3 regions of the Serratia rubidaea genome follow, and region 2 is predicted to be linked to each of the others. Evidence: predicted binding sites of a transcription regulator. Region 2 holds the regulator's gene; each other region holds the start of a gene.
What was found. The regulator Fur, encoded in region 2, represses iron uptake genes when iron is present. The targets are predictions, from matches to a motif close to ATAATAATGAGAACNACTATCAA.

Region 1 (4,202 bases), 2.3 Mb from region 2:
CGCGCTGACGATCATCCAGGTATTGGCGCCCATCAGCAGCGCGCGCACCGCGATGCCGACGATAATCAGGCGGAAGGCCTCAACGCCGTTGCGCCAGGCCAGCAGATAAATCAGCAGCGCGGTCAGCAGGCCGCCGGCCAGCGCGCCGCTGGTGATGCCGAGGATGCCGCTGTTAAACAGCACCACGGCCACCAGCACGCCGCTGTAGGCGCCGGTATTGAAGCCGATAACGTCAGGGCTGCCCAGCGGGTTGCGCAGCAGCGACTGGAAGATTGCGCCGCTGATGCCGAGCGCCGCGCCAATCAGCAGCGCCATCACGACGCGCGGCAGACGCCACTGGGTCACGATCACCGCCAGATTGGCGGGGCCTTCGCCGCGCAGGGCGTCAATTACCTGCGCGGCGCTCAGTGACAGCGTGCCGGCGCCGAGGGCGTAGACGGCCAGCGCGGCGCAGGCCGCGATCAGCAGCAGTACGGTCAGGGTGGCGCGCGACAGGCGGGCGACGCGCTTCGGCGCGGACAGAACCTCGCTATGGCTGCTCATCCGCGGCTCCTTCTGAACATATGACGCTGGCGCACCAGCGCAATCAGCACCGGCGCGCCGATCAGCGCGGTGACGATAGAGACGCGCAGTTCCCCCGGCACCAGAAAACGGCCGATCAAATCGGCGCTGAGCAGCAGAATCGGCGTCAGCACCAGCGTCCAGGGTAAAATCCAGTGCAGCTCGGAGCCGGCCAGACGGCGGGCGATATGCGGCATCATCAGGCCGACGAAGGCGATGGGGCCGACGGCGGCGGTGGCGCCGCCGCACAGCAGGGTGATGGCCAGCAGGCCGAGCAGCTGGGTGCGCACGATGCCGGTGCCCAGCGCGGTGGCCAGATCGCTGCCCATGCTCAGGCTGTTGAGGGCCTTGGTCAGCCACAGGGCGATCAGCGTGCCGAGGAGTATCGGCAGCGCGACGGTGCGCACCACCTGCATATTTTGAATATCCAGCGAGCCGGCCTGCCAGAAGCGCAGCTGGTCGAACACCTGCGGGTTCAGCAGCGAAATCCCGGTGGTCATGCCGTCCAGCACCGCCCCCAGCGCCACGCCGGCCAGCGTCAGGCGCACCGGGTTGAGCGTACTGCGCCCGAGTGCGCCCACCAGCGCCACCAGCAGCGAGGCGCAGAGCGCGCCGCCAAAGGCAAACCACAGATACTGGCCGATGTCGCTGGCGCCGAACAGCGACATGCCCAGCACCACGGCGAAGCCGGCGCCGGCATTGACGCCGAGAATGCCCGGGTCCGCCAGCGGGTTGCGCGACAGGATTTGCATCAGGGCGCCGGCCAGACCGAGCGCGATGCCGGCCAGCACGCCGATCAGCGTGCGCGGCAGGCGGGCGTCGGTGATGATCACGCAGTCAACGCCGCTGCACTGGCCGTTTAATGCCTGCAGAACGGTGGAGAGGGGGATAGATTGCGCACCCAGCGCCAGGCTGAGCGCCATGACCAGCAGCAGAATCAGTATGGCGAACAGCAGCGCATAAAGCCGGCGGCGAAAAGCGCGCGTAGTGCCTAAAAACAGAGCTTCCTGGTGCGCTGAAGCAGCGTGCGAGCAATTGTGTGTAAGCCGGAACATAACAGCCCATTATTCAATTGAATATTAATGATATTTATTATCATTATTGATTGTATTCATCTATGGTAGCATGAGTCGCTGCTCCATTGCAGTAGCAAGCGTGCAATTCCTTTTTAAAGTTGTGGTGATAAAAAAAATGAGTAAGCCCTCGATTTTGCTTGATTTTGGTTTGCTGAAGACCAATCAGGCGTTCCGCGCCGTATTCTGCGCGCGCTTTATCTCTATTTTGGCGCTGGGACTGATGGCCATCGCCATTCCGGTGCAGATCCAGGCGCTGACCGGTTCGACGCTGCTGGTGGGTCTGGCGGTAACGCTGGCGGGCGGCGGCATGTTCGCCGGCCTGCTGATGGGCGGCGTCTTGGCCGATCGCTATGAGCGCCGCCGTCTGATCCTGTTTGCCCGCTCCACCTGCGGCGTCGGCTTTGTCGGCATGTGCCTCAACGCGGCGCTGCCGGAACCGTCGCTGACGGCGATTTACCTGCTGGCGGTATGGGACGGCTTCTTTGGTGCGGTGGGCGTCACGGCGCTGCTGGCGGCGACGCCGGCGCTGGTCGGGCGTGAGAATATCGTGCAGGCCGGCGCCATCAGCATGCTGACGGTGCGCTTTGGTTCGATTCTGTCGCCGGCGGCGGGCGGCCTGCTGATCGCGCACGCCGGGGTGGCGTGGAACTACGGGCTGGCGGCGCTCGGCACCCTGTTGACACTGGTGCCGCTGCTGCGTCTGCCGCAGCTGCCGCCGCCGGAGCAGCCGCGCGAGCATCCGCTGAAGGCGCTGGCCGGCGGTTTTGCCTTTCTGTTCCAGAATAAAGTGATCGGCATGGTGGCGCTGATCGGCGCGCTGCTGACCATGGCCAGCGCGGTGCGCATCCTGTACCCGGCGCTGGCCGGCAACTGGGGCGTTGACGCGTCGCAGCTGGGCTTTATGTATGCCGCTGTGCCGCTGGGCGCCGCCCTCGGCGCCTTCACCAGCGGCCGGGTGGCGCAGGTGGCACGTCCGGGCTGGATGATGCTGCTGACCGCCATCGCCGCGTTTGTCGCCGTTGGACTGTTTGGCCTGATGCCGTGGTACGGTCTGGCGCTGGCCTGTCTGGTGGCCTTCGGCTATCTGAGCGCGCTGAACTCTCTGCTGCAGTACGGGCTGATTCAGAACCTGACGCCGGATGCATTCCTTGGCCGTATTAACGGCCTGTGGACCGCGCAAAACGTGGTGGGGGACGCGCTGGGCGCGCTGCTGCTGGGGGCGATGGGGGCGCTGATGCTGCCGGCCATGACCTCGACCGGTTTTGGCTTCGGCGCGGCGTTGCTGGGCGTGGTGCTGCTGGTGGTGATGGGCAGTTTGCGGCGGGTTACGCGCAGCGAACCGGAGGCGACCCTCCAGCCCGCTGCGGCGCAGGCTAGCGGGAAGTAAAGCGTTTTTCCAACAGCGCCAGCAGGTTGCTGGCGCTGTAGTAGTCCAGACGGAAGGTTTCGTTGCCGAGCGCATAAACCCGTTGGTTTTGCACCGCCGGCAGCTGCGCCAGGAATTTATTATTCATCAGACGCTGTACGTCGCTTTCGTCATTGGCGAACAGCAGCAGCGTCTGGCCATTCAGCCCCGCCGCCAGACTCTCTCCCGACAGTTGAACAATATCTTCACGTGCGCCCTGGCTGGTGCTGGTGTGCAGGCTGGCCGGCGGTTGCGCCAGCGTGAAACCCAGCTGCTGCAGCATTTTTCCCTGTGAGGATTGGGCGGTCCACAGATTGGCGGCCTTGCCGTCCTGGCGGAACACCAGGGCGGAAACCGGCTGCGGCGGCAGCGTGATGCGCTGTTTCAGCGCCTGTTCGCGGGCGGCGAAGTCGGCGGTCAGTTTCTCGGCCCGGGCTTCGTGTCCGGTGGCGTAGCCCAGCTCTTTCGCCAGCTCCTGCCAGCTTTTATCGTCATAGTTGACCACCAGCACCGGCGCGATAACGGACAGCTGATCGTACAGCTGCAGCGCGGAGTCGCCGCCGGTGGCGGAGATCACGATCAGGTCCGGCGCTTCGCCGGCAATGCTTTCGGCATTCGGTTCGCCGACGTACAGACGCTTCACCCCGCGCTGTGCGGCAACCTCTCCCCACTGGAGGAAAAAGCCCTGCTTATCGGTAAAGCGGCCGTTGGGGTTGGTGGCGCCGCTGGCGACCACCGGGGCGTCAATCGCCAGCAGGGTGCCGGTCAGGGTCACGCTGGTGGAGACGATGCGCGTCGGGGGCTGCTTGAGGGTAACGGGGCCGTGAGAGGTGTCAATCGTGCGGGGCCATTGTGGGGAAGCCGCCTGTGCCGCGGAGAGGGTCAGCAGCGCCAGCCCCAAAAGCAGGATCTTCTTCATCCGGGTAATCCTTGTTGGTGTCATTGACGAGTTCGCCTCGCCGTTAAATGCGGAAAGCTTAATGGTTATCATTTATCTAGAGAATACCACAATGTTTATACCATGATTATCAGGGTAAAGAAGTGTTTACGTTTATTGACATAGCGGGAGACGGAGGGTAATTTAGCGCCACGAAACACAAATGATAATCATTATTATATTGGTTATTATTGGCGAATAACAGAGGGCGTACCCATGGATA
Region 2 (4,202 bases):
AGTTGGCTTAGGTTGTAACGACCTGAACGGTATTAACCACAGCGTCCGGAAAGCAGACCATCGCTTTTTGATGCTAATTCCCTTGCAGTACCGCTACCTATGGCAAAAGAACAAACGGATCGCACGACGCTGGATCTGTTCGCAGATGAACGCCGTCCGGGGCGCCCGAAAACCAACCCGTTATCCCGTGATGAACAGCTTAGAATCAATAAGCGTAATCAGTTACGGCGCGATAAAGTCCGCGGGTTACGGCGTGTGGAACTGAAAATCAACGCGGAAGCGGTGGAAGCGCTGAACAGGCTGGCCGAACAGCGCAACATCAGCCGCAGCGAACTGATCGAGCAAATGCTGCTGGCGCAGCTGGCGGACGAACAGCCGTCGCAATAATAACGTGCGGCAGCCGCACACGGCGTAAGGCGATGCCCGCTTAACGCCGCCTTACTTTCCGGCATCGCATGAACGCGATAAAACCCCGGAGCAAATTTCTGGCATGATAGGCGTTTACCGGTGGGACCCAGGTCTTTACCAAGACGCTACTTTACAACGATACCGATGCGATCAGCAGGCGAAACGTATTGTAATTTATTGAATTAAAAGGTTATACGCAATATGGCTAACGTAGGCATTTTCTTTGGCAGCGACACGGGCAATACCGAAAACATTGCCAAGATGATTCAAAAGCTCCTTCGCAAAGACTTCGGCGATGATGTTGCTGAGATTCACGACATCGCCAAAAGCAGCAAAGAAGATCTGGACGCATTCGACATTTTGCTGCTGGGCATCCCGACCTGGTACTACGGTGAAGCACAATGTGACTGGGACGACTTTTTCCCGACGCTGGAAGAAATAGACTTCAACGGTAAGCTGGTTGCGCTGTTCGGCTGCGGCGATCAGGAAGACTATGCCGAGTACTTCTGCGACGCGATGGGCACCATCCGCGATATTATCGAACCGCGCGGCGCCGCTATCGTCGGCCACTGGCCAACCAAAGGCTACCATTTCGAAGCCTCCAAGGGTCTGGCGGACGACGACAACTTTATCGGTTTGGCCATTGATGAAGACCGCCAGCCGGAACTGACCAACGAACGCGTAGAAGCCTGGGTCAAACAGATCGTCGCAGAGCTGAGCCTGGCCGATATCATCGGCTGATATTATGCTCCGCAATGCTGCGAGACGGCTCCCGCTGACCGGCGGGGCCGTTATCGGCATCACGGATTGAAGCAATAGAAGCTACATATTAGTAACTTCCCTCCCCGTCACGGTAGACTCTGGCCCCGGTTTATCCCATTCATCAAGATGTTGCACGCGCAACATGTAACGGCGCAATAGACTTTTGTTAACAACCGGCGGTTTCCATTTAGGTCAACCGGTTCTATAATGAGTCGCTATTAACGCTTTGTGCCGACCGATGCCACAGGCAACAATGCCTCAACTGATTAGCATAGTAACAGGACTGAATCCGCATGACTGACAACAACACCGCATTGAAGAAGGCCGGCTTAAAAGTCACGCTTCCGCGACTCAAAATCCTGGAAGTGCTGCAAGATCCGGCTTGCCATCATGTCAGTGCGGAAGATTTGTATAAGAAACTGATCGACATGGGCGAAGAGATTGGTCTGGCGACGGTTTACCGCGTACTGAACCAGTTTGACGACGCCGGTATCGTTACCCGTCACAACTTCGAAGGCGGCAAGTCCGTATTTGAGCTGACCCAACAGCATCACCACGATCACCTGATCTGCCTGGACTGCGGCAAAGTGATCGAGTTCAGCGATGAGTCCATCGAAGCGCGTCAGCGTGATATCGCCAAACAGCACGGCATCAAGCTCACCAACCACAGCCTGTACCTGTATGGCCACTGCACCAGCGGTGACTGCCGTGAAAACGATACGCTGCATAACAAGAAATAAAGCTGGCCTGCCAGCGTAAATCAGGAACCGCCGCACGGCGGTTTTTTTATGCCTGTCGATCGAGGAGCCGCTGCGGCGCCCGCCGTTATAGCGATGGGCGCCGCAGACGTTTGGCTTAGGCCGTTACCGGCTCCGCGCGGCTGAAGCGCTTGCCGTCCGGGCTTGCCGAACGCACCTGCACCTCGCCCTGCACCGCCGGTCTGGCGGCGTCATCATAGCGCTGCCAGCTCTGACCGCCGTCGGTCGAATACTCGATGGTCAGGCCCGGCAGTGCAATATTGGCCTCCAGCCTGCCGCCGTCAATGCGTGCGCCCGGCACCGGCAGGCGATAGCGGATACCGCCCGCATCCAGCTTGGCCAGTTCACGCTGCCCCAGGATATTGGCAAAAACCTGCCACTCCTGCGCCAGCTTTTTGCCGTCGACAAAGCGGGTTTCCCCACCCTTGTACTCGCGGCCCGCCTGATAGTCCAGCTCCCAGTCGGCGCGGTGCCAGGCGCGCTCGGCCACCGACAGCGCACGTGGGAAGATCATATACTCCATCTGCGGATCGGTTCGCACCACCTCGCTCCACAGCTGGGCGGACAGACCGTGCGCCCCCGGCCACGGCTTGTCGCTCTTGGCGCTGAACGCGTTGCCGTCACGGTCGACCGAGGTTTCGGCATTCTGCGGCATATTGTCCGGAGCAAAGCTGAAAATCTTGCGCTCGTCGCTGAAGCGGGTGCCCCAGTAATAGCCGCTGTCGTTCGGGTTCACTTCATACGGGAAGTCCAGATAGACATAGTCCGGGTTGGAGACCACCACTTCATAACCCTTGTTGGCCCAGTCGTTCACCGAGTCAAAACCGCCCCAGTACAGGGTATCCCAGAAGTTGACGCCCACACGCGAAGTGGCGAACGCTTTGGCGTCCTTGGCGTCTTTCAGGCCATCCTGCCAGGCCTGCATCCGATCGATACCGTGCGCCTTCACCAGCTTGCTGACCTCCTGGCCGAAGTAGCTCGGCAGATGTTCCATATCCGCCACTTTACCGCTGTCGATCAGCCGCTGGCAGGCCTGCGACTTCGCCCATGGCTTATCTTCCTTGCTCAGATCGAGCATCCCCTTGCCCGCCTCCGGTTTCTTCACGTCGGTGTAGCCGGCCCCCAGACGGATGTTTTTCGCCTCATCGCCACCAAAGTGCCAGGTGCCGATCGGCTGCCCCGCCTCCTGATGCATTTTGACCAGTTCCCCCATCACTTTGTCGACAAAGCGGGTGGAGGAGTCCAGGCACGGGTTCAGGTAGCTCTGACGGTTAAAGAACTGTACCGAGGTGGTGTTCGAGGTATCGGTCGGGTCGACCAGCCGGTACGCCTCCGCCTCCTGCTGCTTGCCCTGCGCCATCAGTTTCTGGTAGCGCGCCTCCATGGAAACCACCGCCGCGCGGGCGTGCGCCGGCATGTCGATTTCCGGGATCACCTCAATATGTCGCGCCTGCGCATACTTGAGAATGTCGATGTAATCCTGACGCGAGAAGAAACCGCCGTAGACATCCGGCCCCTGACCGTACTGCGGCAGCAGACAGGTGGTTTCGCTCAGGTCATGGCAGCGCTGCGCACCGACGTCCGTCAACTCCGGCAGGCCGGGGATTTCAATACGCCAGCCCTCATCATCGGTCAGGTGGAAATGGAATTTATTCAGCTTATAGGCCGCCATCTGATCCAGCAGGCGCAGCACGGCGTCCTTATGGTGGAAATTGCGCGCCACGTCGAGGAACAGCCCGCGGTAGGCAAAGCGCGGCGCGTCGCTCGCCTCCAGCGCGGCAATCTTCTTCTCGCCATTCAGCGGAATCAGCGACAAAATGGACTGCAGACCGTAGAACACCCCGCTCTGGTCAAAGCCGGTAATCCGCGCTTCCTTCTCGCCCAGCGTCAATTTATAGGCGCCGGATTGCGCCATCTCGCCGCTAAACGATGCCGGTCTGATCTCGGTGACGATCGGGTAGCCCGTCGCCGCACTCGCGACGCCAAGCTGCTTAAAGCGCTCGCGCACCACCTCCGCTGACGCCTGATCCAGCGCGTCGAGGTTCAGCGCCACGCCGTTGCCAAGATCGATATCCTGCGCATGGATCTGTACCGACATCGGCGTCGGGATAATCTGGCCGCGCAGTGAAGCGGCCGGCAACGTCTGCACATCCGCGTTGCGCGTAAAGCGCGAGGCCGGCGTCATCAGCACGTTGTTATCGTCTTTGGTGCGCTTCCACTGGTCGTCGCCAAACGGCGCCACAAACCGATCCAGATCTTCGCTATCGGTATTGA
Region 3 (4,202 bases), 630 kb from region 2:
GACCAGTCCGCGATCGCGCTCTTTCTCGTACGACATATCGGCCAGCACCCCCACGCCCAGCCCCAGCTCCACATAGGTTTTAATCACGTCGGAATCCTGCGCGCTGAGGGCGATGTCCGGCGTCAGCCCCGCCGCCTTAAAGGCCGCATCCAGACGCGAACGCCCGGTAATGCCCTGCCGGTAGGTGATCAGCGGCTGAGTGCTCAGTTGCTCCAGCGTCAGCGGCCCGGCCTGCGTCAGCGGGTGGTTTTCCGGCACCAGAATCGCATGGTGCCAGCGATAGTAAGGAAACGCCGCCAGCGCGTCGTCGTTGATCAGCCGCTCGCTGGCGATGCCGATATCCGCCTCCCCGGAGGCCAGCATGGCGGCAATCTCCTCCGGCGTGCCCTGATTAAGCACCACCCGCACCCGCGGATACAGGGCGCGGAACTCCTTAATCACCCGCGGCAGGCTGTAACGCGCCTGAGTATGGGTGGTGGCGATATGCAGCTGCCCGTCGTCGTTGCTGCTGAACACATCCGCCAGCCGGCGAATATTGTTGGCATCGTTCAGAATACGTTCGGCCACCACCAGCAGCTCTTTGCCGGGTTCGGTCATTCCCAGCAGGCGTTTACCGCGGCGAATAAATATTTCGATGCCCAGCTCTTCTTCCAGTTCGCGAATATGTCGGCTGACCCCCGACTGTGAAGTAAATAAGGTATTGGCCACTTCGGTCAGATTGTAATTACGACGGGCCGATTCCCGAATAATTTTTAATTGTTGGAAATTCATCCTGTCCCCCATTGCGCACGATTTCCTAATATTGATACGGGGACAGCGGCAGGCTCACAAATAAGAAATAGCCTTTAGTTATGCTTTTTCACGATAAGACGTCGCCCGGGCGCCGCATTCTGCCGGCGCCCGGCGGGTTAAAAATGAAAATCAAATAAAAACAACAGGATGGATAACCATAGCTAAAGGGCGGTTTATTTTCCGCCCTTGCTGACAGTTATTAAATAGAGGGATTGGGTATAACCAGACGCGCCCGTCGCGCTTTAGCCTGCAAGCGGCGCATGCTGCTGCAGCCATTGGCGCACGCTGCTGGCCAGCTCACCGATGGCGTCATCATGCATGCCGTGGTTTTTCAGTTCGCGGTCGAGGGCAAACAGATACTGGGCGTTGCTGCCCAGCGGGCCGCTGGCGCTGGCGATCAGCGGCGTCACCACCTGATGGCAGGTATCTTCCTCAAACAGCGGATGCTGCGCGTCCATCACAAACGCCAGCGCGGTGATGCGCTGGCCGCCGTCCAGCGTCAGCTCGCACCAGGTCGGCAGGTAACAGCCGGTCACCATTTCGCGTTTCCACAACAGCGCCAGCTCGTCTTCCAGCTGCGCCTGCGGCAGGCGGAAGGCCAGACCGCGGGTCTGCCCGCCAGCCTTCAACGCCAGCATGCGGCCAGGCTGGTGCTGGGTGCCGCGCCCGGCGGTCAGGCGCAGACAGAACGCCCGGTGCCAGCCCTGCAGGGTAGCGGGCAGCACCTCTTCCGCTTCAAAAATCGGGTTCCACATCAGCGAGCCGTAGCCAAAGACCCAGACCGGGCCGCTGTCCGGCCGCTGCGCCAGCGTACTCGCCAGCGACGCCGCCCGCTGCTCCGGCGTCAGCAACAGCGTCTCTTCGATGGCACCAAATGCCGTTTTGCAATCTGCCTGCTGCAGAAAATCTCGCGTTAACACCGATCAACCTCCCGGGTAGCAGCGCCGCTGCTTCCCATCACCACTGATTTAAACCTATCACTCTCATAGCCTAATAATTCAAGGTACCGGCAGAATCCCGCTGAACTTACTCCGGTAACTGATTCATGCAGCCAACGCACCTGTCACTTGAAGTATGACGGATATATACGGAATTTTATTAGTTCACTATTTAACCGCCTAATGATGACACTATTCTTTTCCGCAGCGGCAATCAAGTCTCCGGCGCTTTTTTACCGGCAAAAGTATTTGTACCCAGCAGCAATAATATTTCCTTCTTTGTCAGCCGGACATATAAGCCTCATATATTGGTTCCCCCAATCGGAGAAAATAACCGCAATGTTATCCGGGGAATAAACCGCGACATTGGCAAACGGTGCGCCTTTAATTGGCAACGATTCTCATTATCAACCGTCGTGGTATACTGCCGCCACAACGACAACAGGAGAACGCCGTGACTACCGAAGCATCCCGCACCCGCGCCCCCTATTTAATCAGCGTTGCCCGCGTTGAGGACGTAACGCCGCACCTGCGTCGCATCACGTTTTATGCCGACGATTTACAGTACTACCCGGCCAACGCCGCCGCGGCGCATATCAAAGTCTTTCTGCCGCGCGCCGGGCAAAGCCAGCCTGACCTGCCGCGCCTGACGGAAAATGGCCCGGTCTGGGCGGCGGACGCCGTACGCCCGCTGGTGCGCACCTACTCCGTGCGCGCCATTCGCCCGGAGCAGCGGGAAATCGACATCGAATTCGCCATGCACGATCATAACGGCCCGGCGGTCAGCTTCGCCCGCCATGCCAAAGCCGGCGACAAAATCGGCATCAGCAACCCCGGCGGGCCAAAACCCATGCTGCCGGACGCCGACTTTTACTGTCTGGCGGGCGACCCTTCATCGCTGCCGGCCATCGCCGCCCTGCTGGAAAACCTGCCGGCGCGCAGCGAAGGACACGCCTTTATCCGCGTCGACAGCAGCGCCGATGCCCTCGATCTGCGCAAGCCGGCCGGTTTTGAACTGAGCTGGATTATCGGCGGCACCGACAAAACCGCCGAGCTGGTCACCCAGTTCTGCGCGCAGCCGCTGCCCGCCGGCCGCACGCACTTCTGGCTGGCCGGCGAGGACCAGCTGGTGGTCACGCTGCGCCGCTACCTGCGTCGTGAACGTCAATGTGAGCGTAATCAGCTTTATGCGGTGCCTTACTGGCGTGAGGGGCTAAATGAGGAGGGTTATCATGAGACCCGCCATGAAATCATGGACAATATTGATTCCTGATCGACGCAAGCTGCGTGTATTCGCAAAGAAATTTGGCATTAACTGATTTTTTTAGCGGGTTAATGATAAAAAATCGCTTAGCTGCGTAAAAGTAAGTAAAAAAAACCGCATCCCCTGCGGTTTTTTTGTTACTCTATGTCACATAAAGCAAGTTTTTTCTTGCTCATAACGCCACAACATCACCATTCCCACGGTGCAATCCAGTCAGCATATCCTATGATTAAGTATCCTCCGCGATACGTGAAATCGTCGGTTATACAGGCGATTAGCGCTCAACCGGGAACCTGCAGTTCGAGAAAGGAGACGTACTATCCATGAAGTCGCAACACGATCCTGGCCGATCTAAATCCCGCCATACCGAATACTCCCTGATTTTCCCCATCGCTGCGCTGGTTGTCCTGAACCTGTGGAGCGGCACCAGCAACTTCCCGCTGATCGTCGGCATCAATATTCTCGCGCTGTTCGGTATTCTGAGCAGCGCCTTCAGCGTCGTGCGCCATGCCGACGTGCTGGCCCACCGCCTGGGCGAACCCTACGGCTCGCTGATCCTCAGCCTGTCGGTGGTGATCCTGGAGGTCAGCCTGATCTCCGCGCTGATGGCCACCGGCGACGCCGCGCCGGCCCTGATGCGCGACACCCTGTATTCCATCATTATGATCGTCACCGCCGGACTGGTGGGCGTCGCCCTGCTGCTGGGCGGGCGCAAGTTCGCCACCCAGTACGTCAACCTCGGCGGCATCAAACAGTATCTGATGGCGATTTTCCCACTGGCGGTGATCGTGCTGGTGCTGCCCAGCGCCCTGCCGGGCGGCAACTTCAGCACCGGCCAGTCGCTGCTGGTCGCGATGATTTCCGCCGCCATGTACGGCGTTTTCCTGCTGATTCAGACCAAAACGCACCAAAATCTGTTTGTCTACGAACATGAAGACGACGATGGCGACCCGCACCACGGCAAGCCGTCCTCCCACAGCAGCCTGTGGCACGCCGCCTGGCTGGTGGTGCACCTGGTGGCGGTAATCGCGGTGACCAAATTCAACGCCGGCCCGCTGGAAGGTCTGCTGACCAAAGTGAACGCGCCGGCTCAGTTCACCGGCTTCCTGGTGGCGCTGCTGATCCTGTCGCCGGAAGGGCTGGGCGCCCTGCGCGCGGTGCTGAACAACCAGGTGCAGCGCGCCATGAACCTGTTCTTCGGTTCGGTG

Region 1: the regulator Fur is predicted to act here: its motif matches at 1,638-1,660, upstream of entS (enterobactin transporter EntS).
Region 3: the regulator Fur is predicted to act here: its motif matches at 2,119-2,141, upstream of I6G83_RS15745 (siderophore-interacting protein).

What each region holds. Positions count from the first base shown of each region.
Region 1 is NZ_CP065640.1:21,319-25,520, reverse strand. It holds gene fepG (iron-enterobactin ABC transporter permease) at 1-543, opposite strand, end outside; gene fepD (Fe(3+)-siderophore ABC transporter permease) at 540-1,484, opposite strand; gene entS (enterobactin transporter EntS) at 1,753-3,024, shown strand; gene fepB (Fe2+-enterobactin ABC transporter substrate-binding protein) at 3,011-3,961, opposite strand; gene I6G83_RS00125 (isochorismate synthase) at 4,196-4,202, shown strand, end outside.
Region 2 is NZ_CP065640.1:2,748,140-2,752,341, reverse strand. It holds gene ybfE (LexA regulated protein) at 100-387, shown strand; gene fldA (flavodoxin FldA) at 610-1,149, shown strand; gene fur (ferric iron uptake transcriptional regulator) at 1,464-1,910, shown strand; gene I6G83_RS12825 (beta-N-acetylhexosaminidase) at 2,026-4,202, opposite strand, start outside.
Region 3 is NZ_CP065640.1:3,374,955-3,379,156, reverse strand. It holds gene cbl (HTH-type transcriptional regulator Cbl) at 1-771, opposite strand, end outside; gene I6G83_RS15750 (gamma-glutamylcyclotransferase) at 1,035-1,712, opposite strand; gene I6G83_RS15745 (siderophore-interacting protein) at 2,185-3,003, shown strand; gene chaA (sodium-potassium/proton antiporter ChaA) at 3,318-4,202, shown strand, end outside.